2 regions of the Dehalobacterium formicoaceticum genome follow, and region 1 is predicted to be linked to the other one. Evidence: predicted binding sites of a transcription regulator. Region 1 holds the regulator's gene; the other holds the start of a gene.

Region 1 (5,880 bases):
AGTGCGTAATAGCTCACTGGTCGAGTGACCCTGCGCCGAAAATGTAACGGGGCTCAAGCACACCACCGAAGCTTCGGGATTGTAGAAATACAATCGGTAGGGGAGCGTACTCAGCGCGTTGAAGGTTGACCGGAAGGACAGCTGGAGAGTTGAGTAGTGAGAATGCCGGTATGAGTAAGCGAAAAGGCAGGTGAGAATCCTGCCCGCCAAAAACCTAAGGGTTCCTGGGGAAGGCTCGTCCGCCCAGGGTAAGTCAGGACCTAAGTCGAGGCGAAAAGCGTAGATGATGGACAATCGGTAAATATTCCGATACCACCTGGATCCGTTTGAAGGAAGGGGTGACACAGGAGGGTAGGTCAAGCGCACCGTTGGTAGAGTGCGTCCAAGCCAGTAGGGAGAAAGATAGGAAAAACCGTCTTTCAAAAATCCTGAGAGGTGATGGGGAGCGAAAATAAGTAGCGAACTGATTGATCCCACACTGTCAAGAAAAGCCTCTAACGAGGAGCCAGGTGCCTGTACCGTAAACCGACACAGGTAGGTGGGGTGAGAATCCTAAGGCGCGCGAGAGAACCCTTGTTAAGGAACTCGGCAAAATGACCCCGTAACTTCGGGAGAAGGGGTGCCTTTGTAGTGTGAGGTTTTTAACAGACTGAGCATGAAGAGGCCGCAGAGAAAAGGCCCAAGCGACTGTTTAGCAAAAACACAGGTGCCTGCAAAGTCGAAAGACGACGTATAGGTGCTGACGCCTGCCCGGTGCTGGAAGGTTAAGAGGAGAGGTCAACCGAAAGGTGAAGCTTTGAATTGAAGCCCCAGTAAACGGCGGCCGTAACTATAACGGTCCTAAGGTAGCGAAATTCCTTGTCGGGTAAGTTCCGACCCGCACGAAAGGCGTAACGATTTGGGCACTGTCTCAACAAGGGACTCGGCGAAATTGTAATACCGGTGAAGATACCGGTTACCTGCGACAGGACAGAAAGACCCCGTGGAGCTTTACTGCAGCCTGACATTGGATTTTGGTATATCACGTACAGGATAGGTGGGAGACTAAGAATCTGGAACGCCAGTTTCAGAGGAGTCGACGGTGGGATACCACTCTTGATGTGCTGAAATTCTAACTTCAAGCCGTAAGCCGGCTGAAGGACATTGTCAGGTGGGCAGTTTGACTGGGGCGGTCGCCTCCCAAAGAGTAACGGAGGCGCCCAAAGGTTCCCTCAGCGCGGATGGAAATCGCGCGAAGAGTGTAAAGGCAGAAGGGAGCTTGACTGCGAGAGAGACATCTCGAGCAGGGACGAAAGTCGGGCTTAGTGATCCGGCGGTACCGAGTGGAAGGGCCGTCGCTCAACGGATAAAAGCTACCCCGGGGATAACAGGCTTATCTCCCCCAAGAGTCCACATCGACGGGGAGGTTTGGCACCTCGATGTCGGCTCATCGCATCCTGGGGCTGTAGTAGGTCCCAAGGGTTGGGCTGTTCGCCCATTAAAGCGGTACGTGAGCTGGGTTCAGAACGTCGTGAGACAGTTCGGTCCCTATCCGTCGCAGGCGGAGGAAATTTGAGAGGCACTGTCCCTAGTACGAGAGGACCGGGATGGACAGACCACTGGTGTACCAGTTATCCTGCCAAGGGTACAGCTGGGTAGCTAAGTCTGGCAGGGATAAGCGCTGAAAGCATCTAAGCGCGAAGCCCCCCTTAAGATAAGATTTCCCACAGCGAAAGCTGATAAGACCCCAGAAAGACGAACTGGTAGATAGGCCGGGTGTGGAAGGGCAGTAATGTCCGGAGCTGACCGGTACTAATAGGTCGAGGACTTGACCTTAAAGAGAATCTTAAGCATAAAATTTGCTCACTGTGTAGTTTTGAGAGAACAGTTGTAGATTGTTCCGGGTAGTTGATGGTTGGCAAAAATATTTTTTTCCTAACCAACTAACCAACTGTCTACCAACCAACTGAATACATTTTCCTGGTGATGATGGCGGAGAGGCCCCACCTGTATCCATTCCGAACACAGAAGTTAAGCTCTCCAGCGCCGATAGTACTTGGGACGCAGGTCCCTGGGAGGGTAGGTCGTTGCCAGGTTCTAATTTTATAAAGATTGATCCCTGATAGCTCAATGGTAGAGCACTCGGCTGTTAACCGAGTTGTTGTTGGTTCGAGTCCAACTCGGGGAGCCATTTTTAAAAAAACTCTTACTTTTTGTAAGGGTTTTTTTATTTATAAAATAAAAGACCGTAAAAATAGAAGATATTTATTGAATTTGCATAAAAAATACTATAAATATCTAAAATATAACTTATTTGACTGGTTGCATGTTTCAAACGGTCATGGTTATAATAAATTAAGGTCAATAAAAGTCAGGAGATCAACTAAGGTCAAATGATTGGAGTGATACGATGAGTATATTAGCAGATGAAATAGAAAGATATTTAAAAGGATTGTTAGAAACGAGCATGGAAGGATTTCTGGAAATCAAAAGAAATGATCTGGCTGAAAAATTCATGTGTGTACCTTCTCAGATAAACTATGTTTTGGAGACCAGATTCAGTAATAATCAGGGTTATCATATTGAAAGCCGTCGGGGAGGCGGTGGGTTTATCAGGATAGTCAAGCTGGTGGTACAGCAGGACGATGATTTATTGAACTTAGTTAACAGTACCGAAGGAAAATTAATCTCTCAAAAATCTGGAGAAGGTTTAATTACTCGTTTGGAAGAAGAGGGTTTTTTGACTAAAAAAGAGGGCATTATCCTTAAATCCATTATCGATAAAAATACTATCCTCCTGGATGCTCCGGAACGAGATCTATTGAGAGGAAGGATCCTGAGGTCGGTATTAATTTCTTTATTAAGGGAGGATTTATAATGCTCTGTGATAAATGTAAGCAAAACCAGGCCACGATGCATTTTACGAAGATTATTAACAATGAAAAATATGAACAACATCTATGCGAAGAGTGCGCTCATGGTTCTTCACCCTTTGCCGGGGGGATGGATCCTAAATTTTCTTTTAACAACTTTTTATCTAATTTCCTGACCCATGATCCGGCAATTTCAGGTATGAAGCATACCGATAAATTGGAAAGGTGTGAGAATTGCGGCTTAACCTACGATCAGTTTGCTGAAGGAGGAAAATTAGGCTGCAGCAACTGCTATAGCGTATTTCAGGATAAACTAAATCCATTAATTAGGAGAATTCATAGTTCAGAAATCCATAAGGGTAAGGTACCGGAGCGAACGGGTGGTCACCTGAAGATCTTAAAAGAAATAGATTCTCTGAAAAGTGAACTTAATACCTTAATCAGCAAAGAAGAATTTGAAAAAGCCGCAGTGGTGCGGGATAAAATAAAAGATTTAGAGATGAAAATGGCGGATTGAGGAGATGATAGAGATGGATCGAGGCGATATTTTTTCCCGGCCTGATAGTAAATGGACTGAAGGAAAGGGACCCGATGCAGATATTGTGATCAGCAGCAGGGTGAGATTAGCCCGAAATATTAAAAATATGCCTTTTCCTTATATGCTTAGTGAGGAAAAGGAACAGGAAATATTAAATGCTATCAAGGACATTATTGAAACACCTGGTTTTAGAGAAAAGATGGGCACTTTTTATTATATTCCTTTAAATGAAATCGACCAGTTAGAAAAACAAATGCTGGTGGAGAAACATTTGATCAGTCCCCAGTTTGCCCAAAGTAAAGGTTATAAGGGTGTCATCGTGCGCGAAGATGAATCCCTGAGTATCATGGTAAATGAGGAAGATCATTTTCGTATCCAATGCCTCCTTCCCGCGATGCAGTTAAATGATGCCTGGGTTCTTGCCAATCAAATGGACGACATTTTAGAACAGACCTTGGAATTTGCCTTTGATAAAGAAAAAGGATATTTGACTTCTTGCCCTACCAATGTAGGAACGGGCATGCGGGCTTCAGTTATGCTGCATTTGCCCGGATTGGTCTTTACACGCATGGGATACCAGATTTTTTCTACCATGGGTCAGATTGGTCTGACGGTGCGGGGCATGTATGGGGAGGGTTCAGAGGCCTCAGGGAACCTATTTCAAATTTCCAATCAGGTAACCTTAGGTTTAACGGAAGAAGATATTATAAATCATCTCACCTCAGTGACCCTTCAGGTCATTGATCAGGAAAGGAACGCCCGTAATCTGTTCCTGAAAGAAGGCAAGGATCAATTGGAAGACAGAGTGTGGCGAGCTTATGGGATTCTCTCCCATGCCAGAAATATTTCTTCCCAGGAAGCAATGAAATTATTATCGGATTTACGTCTGGGAATTGACTTGAATCTTATTCAAGGCATTGATCCCACTGTATTTAATAACTTAATGGTTGCTACACAGATGGCTTTTTTGCAGCAAAAGGGCAAAGGGGAGATGCAGCCTCATTTGCGGGATCAGATTAGAGCAGCGACCATTAGGGAGAAAATAACCAAAAAAAACGGAGGTCATGAGTCATGTTAAATAGGTTTACGGAAAGAGCACAAAAGGTCCTTTATTTGGCTCAGGTAGAAGCAAAAAGGTTAAATCATCCTTCTGTGGCCACGGAGCATATATTATTAGGACTTTTAAAGGAAGGTGAGGGGATTGCTGCCAAGGTACTTCAGCAATTAGGTGTCAACTTGGACGGGGCAGCCGCTGATATTAGTAAAATGCTGGTTAACTCCCAAGGGACAGAAGGTGTCGAGCCCGGTTTTACACCCCGGGTCAAGAAGGTATTGGAATTGGCCGGGGAAGAAGCTTTAGCCCAGGGCGTAAATTATATTGCGACGGAACATATTTTACTGGGCTTAATTAAAGAAGGGGAGGGTTTGGCTGCCCGTATCCTGATTTCTTCCGGCATAACTTTAGAAGCAGTAAGAAATAAAATGATGGAAATGCAAGGGGGAGTATCCCAATCCAACGGCAGTAACGGCATGATGGATGGCAAGCCCCAGGCAGGGAAAAAAGGAAAACCAGCCTCGAATACACCTTCTTTAGATAGTTACAGCAGGGATTTAACTGAGATGGCACGACAGGGAAAACTGGATCCCGTTATCGGCCGGGCTAAAGAGATTCAGAGGGTGATTCAGGTTTTGAGCCGCCGTACCAAAAATAACCCGGTTTTAATTGGTGAACCTGGTGTGGGGAAAACCGCGATTGCAGAAGGCCTGGCTGAGAAAATTATCGAGGGGAAAGTGCCGGAAACTATAAAAGATAAGCGGGTTGTGACCTTGGACATGTCTTCTTTGGTAGCAGGATCCAAGTATCGTGGAGAGTTTGAGGAAAGATTAAAAAAGGTGATGGATGAGGTCCGGGAAGCTGAAAATGTCATTCTCTTTATTGATGAACTGCATACACTGATCGGTGCCGGAGCGGCAGAAGGGGCAATTGATGCTGCCAACATTTTAAAACCTGCTTTGGCACGTGGAGAACTGCAATGCATTGGGGCGACAACCTTAGATGAGTATCGCAAGCATATTGAAAAGGATGCTGCTTTAGAAAGAAGATTCCAACCGATCACGGTGGATGAACCAACTCCGGAGGATACCCTGGAAATTTTGCGGGGTCTGCGGGATCGCTATGAAGCGCACCATCGGGTAAAGATCACGGACGAAGCCTTGGAAGCGGCCGTAAATCTTTCCCATCGATATATCACAGATCGTTTTCTTCCCGATAAAGCCATTGACCTGATGGACGAAGCTTCTTCCAAGGTGCGGCTATCGGTGCATACCGCTCCTCCTGATTTGAAGCAGCAAGAGGAAAAATTAGAGTCCCTCAGAAAAGAAAAAGATGCTGCCATTAATGCCCAGGAATTTGAAAAAGCGGCGCAGCTGAGAGATAAAGAAAAGGCAGCAGCAGAAGAACTAAATAGCTTAAAGCAGCAGTGGACGAAA
Region 2 (5,880 bases), 700 kb from region 1:
CTTCAAAACGTTCCTTCAAACCCCTCAATATGGAGATGGTATCTTCCACATTAGGTTCTTCCACCATTACCGGCTGAAATCTTCTTTCCAGGGCGGCATCCTTTTCAATATTCTTGCGATATTCATCCAGAGTGGTCGCCCCAATACAATGGAGTTCTCCTCGTGCCAACATCGGTTTCAGCATATTACCGGCATCCATGGAGCCTTCCGCCTTGCCGGCTCCCACAATGGTGTGAATCTCATCAATAAAGAGAAGAATTTCTCCTTCACTTTTCTTAACCTCTTGTAAAACAGCTTTCAAGCGTTCTTCAAATTCTCCCCGATATTTTGCCCCGGCCACCAAAGAACCCATATCCAAAGAAAAAATCCTCTTGTTTTTCAATCCTTCGGGAACATCTCCCCGGACAATACGATGAGCCAACCCTTCCACAATAGCGGTCTTACCCACCCCAGGTTCCCCGATGAGTACCGGATTATTTTTCGTTTTTCTGGACAAAATCCGGATCACATGGCGGATTTCCCCATCCCGTCCAATCACCGGGTCAAGTTTATTGTTCCGGGCTTCCTGCACTAATTCGGTTCCATATTTGGTCAAGGCTTCATAGGTGTCCTCTGGAGTGGCGCTGGTCACCCGTTGATTACCGCGGATCCCCGTCAAAGCCTGGAGAAATCTATTGCGGGTGATATGAAAGGTCTCAAAAACCTTACCTAAACGGCTGTTCGCCGCCTCATCAATCATTCCTAAAAAAATATGCTCGACAGAAACATATTCATCCTTCATTCGCTTGGCTTCTTCTTCCGCCTTCACCAATACCGCATTGACCGGACGGCTGACATAAATCTTGCCCGGCTCTCGTCCCGGTCCTGAGACTCGGGGCTTGCTTTCTAAAACCTTCTCTACTTCCCGCTTAAAATTTTCCGGTACGATGTCCATAGATGTCAGTATCCGAGGCACCAGGCCTTCATCCTGTTCCAGTAAGGCAACCAGTAAATGTTCAATATCTATTTCCGTATTGCCATATTTCAAAGCTTTCGTTTCCGCCTGCTGTAAGCTTTCCATGGATTTTTGCGTCAAACGGTTGAGATCCATATTTATTCCCCCCCATACCAGGATTTTAATTTTTTAATTTCTTTTTGTAAATCGTCCATTTCTTCCAGTAATTCCAGCACCAACCCGGCACCGGTCCAGTTCAGGGACAGATCCCGCTTCAATCTGCGCATTTTTTGAATTTTAAGCACTTCCTGGCGGGAGATCCGGGGATCTTCCATGCGCCCTTGATAATAAATTAAACCTAAATCCAGCAGCTTTTGTATCAAAGAGGCCTCTACTCCCGCCTCGAAAGCTGCCTCTTCAATGGTCAGAGCTCTTTCTTTCCAGATGCCAGGGCTTTGACAGCGCAGTACAATCTTATATCTGTTGGTCGACATCTCAGGATCCCCCCTGTTCTTTCCCGGTATCTTTACGGAATTGATCTAATTTTTTTACCAATTCTATTTCTTCCTGACTGAGATTGGTGGGAATCTTAATCTGGGCTACCCCGTAGAGATCACCTTTTCCCGCTAAGCCTTTTCCTTTCAATCGGAAACGCTGGCCATTCTGGGTACCGACCGGAATGGTGATCTGGACAGATCCTTCCATCGTAGGAACACGTACCTTTCCGCCCAGGATCGCTTCCCATGGGGATAGAGAGATATTGGTTTTTAAATCTGTACCCTCCAGAGAATAGACAGGATGAGGGGCAATATTGATTTTAAAATAAAGATCACCGGAGGGCCCGCCATTGAATCCCGGTCCTCCTTGTCCTTTTAGACGGATCTTGCTGCCATCCTTTACTCCTTTGGGGATTTTTACCTGGATTTCTTTCCGGGTATTTTTTAGCCGCCCATCAGGCTGTTCTTCCGACATCTGCAGGGCCACTGTTTTAGTGGTGCCAAAATAAGCATCCTCTAAGGTAATCTGTAATTCAGATTCCCGATCCTGGCCTTTTTGGGACCAGCTCTGACCCCGTGAACCCCTTTGTTGTCCGGAAAAATTAGAGAATCCCCTCCCCTGATTGCCGAAGAGTGTCTCAAAAAAATCGCTGAAATCTCCCTCCCCGCCAAAATGGAAGGATTGACCTCCGCCGCCGGTATCATAGTGCATATTAAAACCTTCCCAACCAGGCGGGGCAGTGAAATCCTGCCCCGATTTCCAATTGGCGCCCAGCTGGTCATATTTTTCTCTTTTCTCCGGATCCTTTAAAACCTCATAAGCTTCATTGATTTTTTTAAAATTCTGTTCTGCTTCCGGTTCTTTATTCACATCGGGATGGTACTTACGAGCCAGCTTACGAAAGGCTGCTTGAATCTCTTTGGCAGTTGCGTCCCGCTGAACTCCTAAAACCTGATAATAATCTTCAAATTTTACACTCACGCGTCCACCCCCTAATTATTTGTGACCTGACCCGCTGATTTATTCTGCCGTATAATCCACATCAATGACATCATCATCCTTTTTCTCTGTTCCTGTCGTATGCGTCTCGGGTTGGCTTGCTGTGCTTGCCAACTCTCCCGCCGCCTGACTCAGTTCATCCATCAGGGAGCGGATTTTTTCCGTCGCCCCTTGGTTTTTAAGCTCTTCCTGAAGCTTGCTGATTAAATCCTCAATGCGGCCTTTGACATGAACAGGCACTGAATCTCCTGCTTCCTTTAAACTTTTCTCCGACTGATAAATCAAGGAATCCGCCTGATTTTTCAGCTCAATATAAGCTCTTTTTTGCTGATCTTCTGCTGCATTTTTTTCCGCTTCCTTAATCATACGGTCAATTTCATCCTGAGCCAAGCTGGTGGAACCGCTGATAGTGATTTTTTGTTCCTTGCCCGACTTTTGTTCTTTGGCCGAGACATTTAAGATCCCGTTGGCATCGATATCAAAGGTGACCTCAATTTGCGGAATGCCCCGGGGCGCCGGTTCAATCCCTTCCAATTTGAATTGGCCTAATTTCCGATTATCTCCTGCCATCTCCCTTTCTCCCTGTAGGACGACAATCTCCACACCGGACTGATTATCCTCAGCGGTAGAAAAGACTTCGCTTTTTTGGACGGGAATGGTGGTGTTCTTTTCAATCAATTTGGTCATAACACCCCCCAGGGTTTCCAAACCTAAGGATAGAGGCGTTACGTCCAGAAGTACCACATCCTTCAGTTCTCCCATCAAAATGGCGGCCTGAATCGCGGCACCTACAGCTACCACCTCATCAGGATTGACGGACATATTGGGTTCTTTACCCCCAGTTAAAGTTTTCACCAACTGCTGGACGGCAGGTACCCTAGTAGATCCGCCGACTAATATCACCTGATCAATTTCTGAGGAACTGATTTTGGCATCCTGGATGGATTGATTGACAGGTCCCTTGGTTTTTGCCACCAAGTCTTCAATCAATTGTTCCAATTTTGCCCGGGTTAATTTCATATCCAGGTGTTTTGGCCCCGTATTATCTGCTGTGATAAAGGGTAAGCTGATTTGACTTTCCTGAGTGGAGGACAATTCCACCTTAGCCTTTTCCGCCGCCTCATAAAGCCGTTGCAGTGCTTGGGGATCGGTAGACAGATCAACGACTTGGTCTTTCTTAAATTCTTCCACTATCCATTGAACAACCCTCTGGTCAAAATCGTCTCCCCCTAAATGGGTATCACCTGAGGTGGAGCGTACTTCAAAGATCCCGTCGCCCACATCCAATAAAGAGACGTCAAAAGTGCCGCCCCCTAGGTCATAAACTAAAATCGTTTCATTTTTATTTTTCTCCAGGCCGTAGGCCAAAGCTGCCGCCGTCGGCTCATTAATGATTCTCAGAACATTCAGTCCGGCAATTTTCCCCGCATCCTTGGTTGCTTGCCGCTGGGCGTCATTAAAATATGCCGGTACGGTAATGACTGCATCTGTCACCTTTTCTCCCAGATAAGTGGAGGCATCATCCGCTAATTTTCGGATCACCTGGGCGCTGATTTCTTCCGGGGAAAGAAGTTTTCCTTCTATTTCAAAACGCACCGAGTCACTGGGACCCTTTACTACCTTATAAGGTACCTGGCTGATTTCAGATGCTACCTCATCAAATTTTCTGCCCATGAATCGTTTCATGGAAAAGATGGTGCCGGTGGGATTCATGATCCGCTGCCGTCTGGCAACTTGCCCCGTCAACCGTTCTCCGTTTTTCGCTATGGCCACCACAGAAGGAGTGGTTCTCGCCCCTTCCGCATTGGGAATGACAACGGGCTTGCCGCCCTCGACTACTGCGACCACTGAGTTTGTTGTTCCTAAATCAATACCTATTGCTTTTGCCATCAAAAACCCTCCTCTAATAACTTTTATAATTAGTATTTTTGAAATTTATATTAATAAAACCATGTTTTAATTATAGCCCAAAGGTCAGCTAAGGTCAATTTTTGTCAGATTGAGCAGTCCTTAGAAAAACAATGCTACCCCCAGATTTTAATAATTAATACCTATTTCTTCCGATTTTTTGAGAAATTATGACTATATTTCGCGAAATGGCACTCAATAATTAATTTCTGATAATAATATTTAAATCTTTTATTAATTTGTCAGTTATTTTGGTATTAAAAGATTTGCCTTATCCAGGATTCCGAAACTGGCGGAAGCAAAAAAGCATCCCCCATGGAGATGCTTTTATAAATAATTATTATTTCTTTCTTCCGGTCGGATGCATATTCCTTAAGTTTCGTTATCCCTTAAAACAAACCCGGCTCATTGGAATTACCATTCCGGCCGACCGACCGCAGTAACCTCTATTCTGGATTCTATATAGATATCGTCTTCCACTATATTGGTGGGAGCGTATACGTCCTCATCATTTATCAATAATTCATAATCACCGGCGCCGGCCTGCTCCGCAGCAAGCTTGGCCCGTTTCTTAGCTTCATTTAAAGCATAAATTTTGGCTCTCTTCAATGTTTTAAAAACTCTCCGTTCCCAGGGGGCATGGACAAAATAATTTCTGTTGTTTTCACCAGGTTTAATTAAAACTTTTACAGTTTCCATAATTTTACCAGTAGCCGCTCCGATGGCATTTGCGACCTCAGCATGATCCGGAATAATCAATTCCGTATGCATTTTTTCTGCTACCCGAGGCAGCCATGCTTGCACCGGTGCCCCAATCCCCACAATAGGCATCTCCATCTGAAAAGAGAAACCCAGCAATTGATTCTTTTTGGGGGCTAAGGCCTTATCTGCAAAATACATAGCCGTTTCACTATCCTTAAACCATAAGGATTCATCCTCACTGGTGATTAAGCTCTGAACACAGGTGAGACACAACTCATTCACAATTCTTTCAGAGGCAATTTCCAGAAATTCCTCCCTGGATTTTCTCATCCGGTAGGCTAAGATATCCGCACCCTTCTCAGCTGCCTCTCGGCTCCACTGGGTATAAATTCCTTGGGCATGCAGAATATCCGTAGGGGTCATGGAGATTTTTGCCACGATTCCTAAATTAACCAGGTTATGCGTACTAAAGAGGTTGGGATCAATCCTCAAGGCATAGGCCAAATAGTATAGACTCCGCGGCCCTTTTTCTAAAATCTCAATGATCTTCCTTTCGGTTTCATCCAATACCTGTCCGGTTGGTTTTTTAAGCATCATAAAACAATCTGTCGCCTGGGCAAACATAAGACTATAATTGCGGTCAAAATAGGTGCTTAACTCGTGAAGCAAATTGGGATGCTGGCTAGCCACAACCGATAAGGGCCAGACCCTTTGCGGACCGACAAGAAGATTCCCGCCTTGGGTAAGCTGAAGATAGCTGTCTCCTCCTAAGCCATAGGTATAGATCTCTGCCGCTTGAACCCTGGTCAACCAACCGCCGACCATGGCTCCCTCCTGGT

The links. Region 1 encodes CtsR, which represses protease genes until heat stress. Its sites were predicted from a motif close to AAGGTCAANNAAGGTCAAAT; they were not measured.
Region 2: dnaK (molecular chaperone DnaK) is a predicted target of CtsR. The motif match lies at 4,402-4,421, and genes of this name have one in related genera.

Annotation. Positions count from the first base shown of each region.
Region 1 is NZ_CP022121.1:1,129,650-1,135,529, forward strand. Features, by position in the region: rRNA gene CEQ75_RS05495 (23S ribosomal RNA) at 1-1,815, shown strand, start outside; rRNA gene rrf (5S ribosomal RNA) at 1,959-2,075, shown strand; tRNA gene CEQ75_RS05505 (tRNA-Asn) at 2,096-2,170, shown strand; gene CEQ75_RS05510 (CtsR family transcriptional regulator) at 2,390-2,857, shown strand; gene CEQ75_RS05515 (UvrB/UvrC motif-containing protein) at 2,857-3,369, shown strand; gene CEQ75_RS05520 (protein arginine kinase) at 3,383-4,468, shown strand; gene CEQ75_RS05525 (ATP-dependent Clp protease ATP-binding subunit) at 4,462-5,880, shown strand, end outside.
Region 2 is NZ_CP022121.1:427,873-433,752, forward strand. Features, by position in the region: gene clpB (ATP-dependent chaperone ClpB) at 1-1,090, opposite strand, end outside; gene CEQ75_RS02140 (chaperone modulator CbpM) at 1,093-1,428, opposite strand; gene CEQ75_RS02145 (DnaJ C-terminal domain-containing protein) at 1,430-2,413, opposite strand; gene dnaK (molecular chaperone DnaK) at 2,453-4,321, opposite strand; gene CEQ75_RS02155 (hydantoinase/oxoprolinase family protein) at 4,754-5,880, opposite strand, start outside.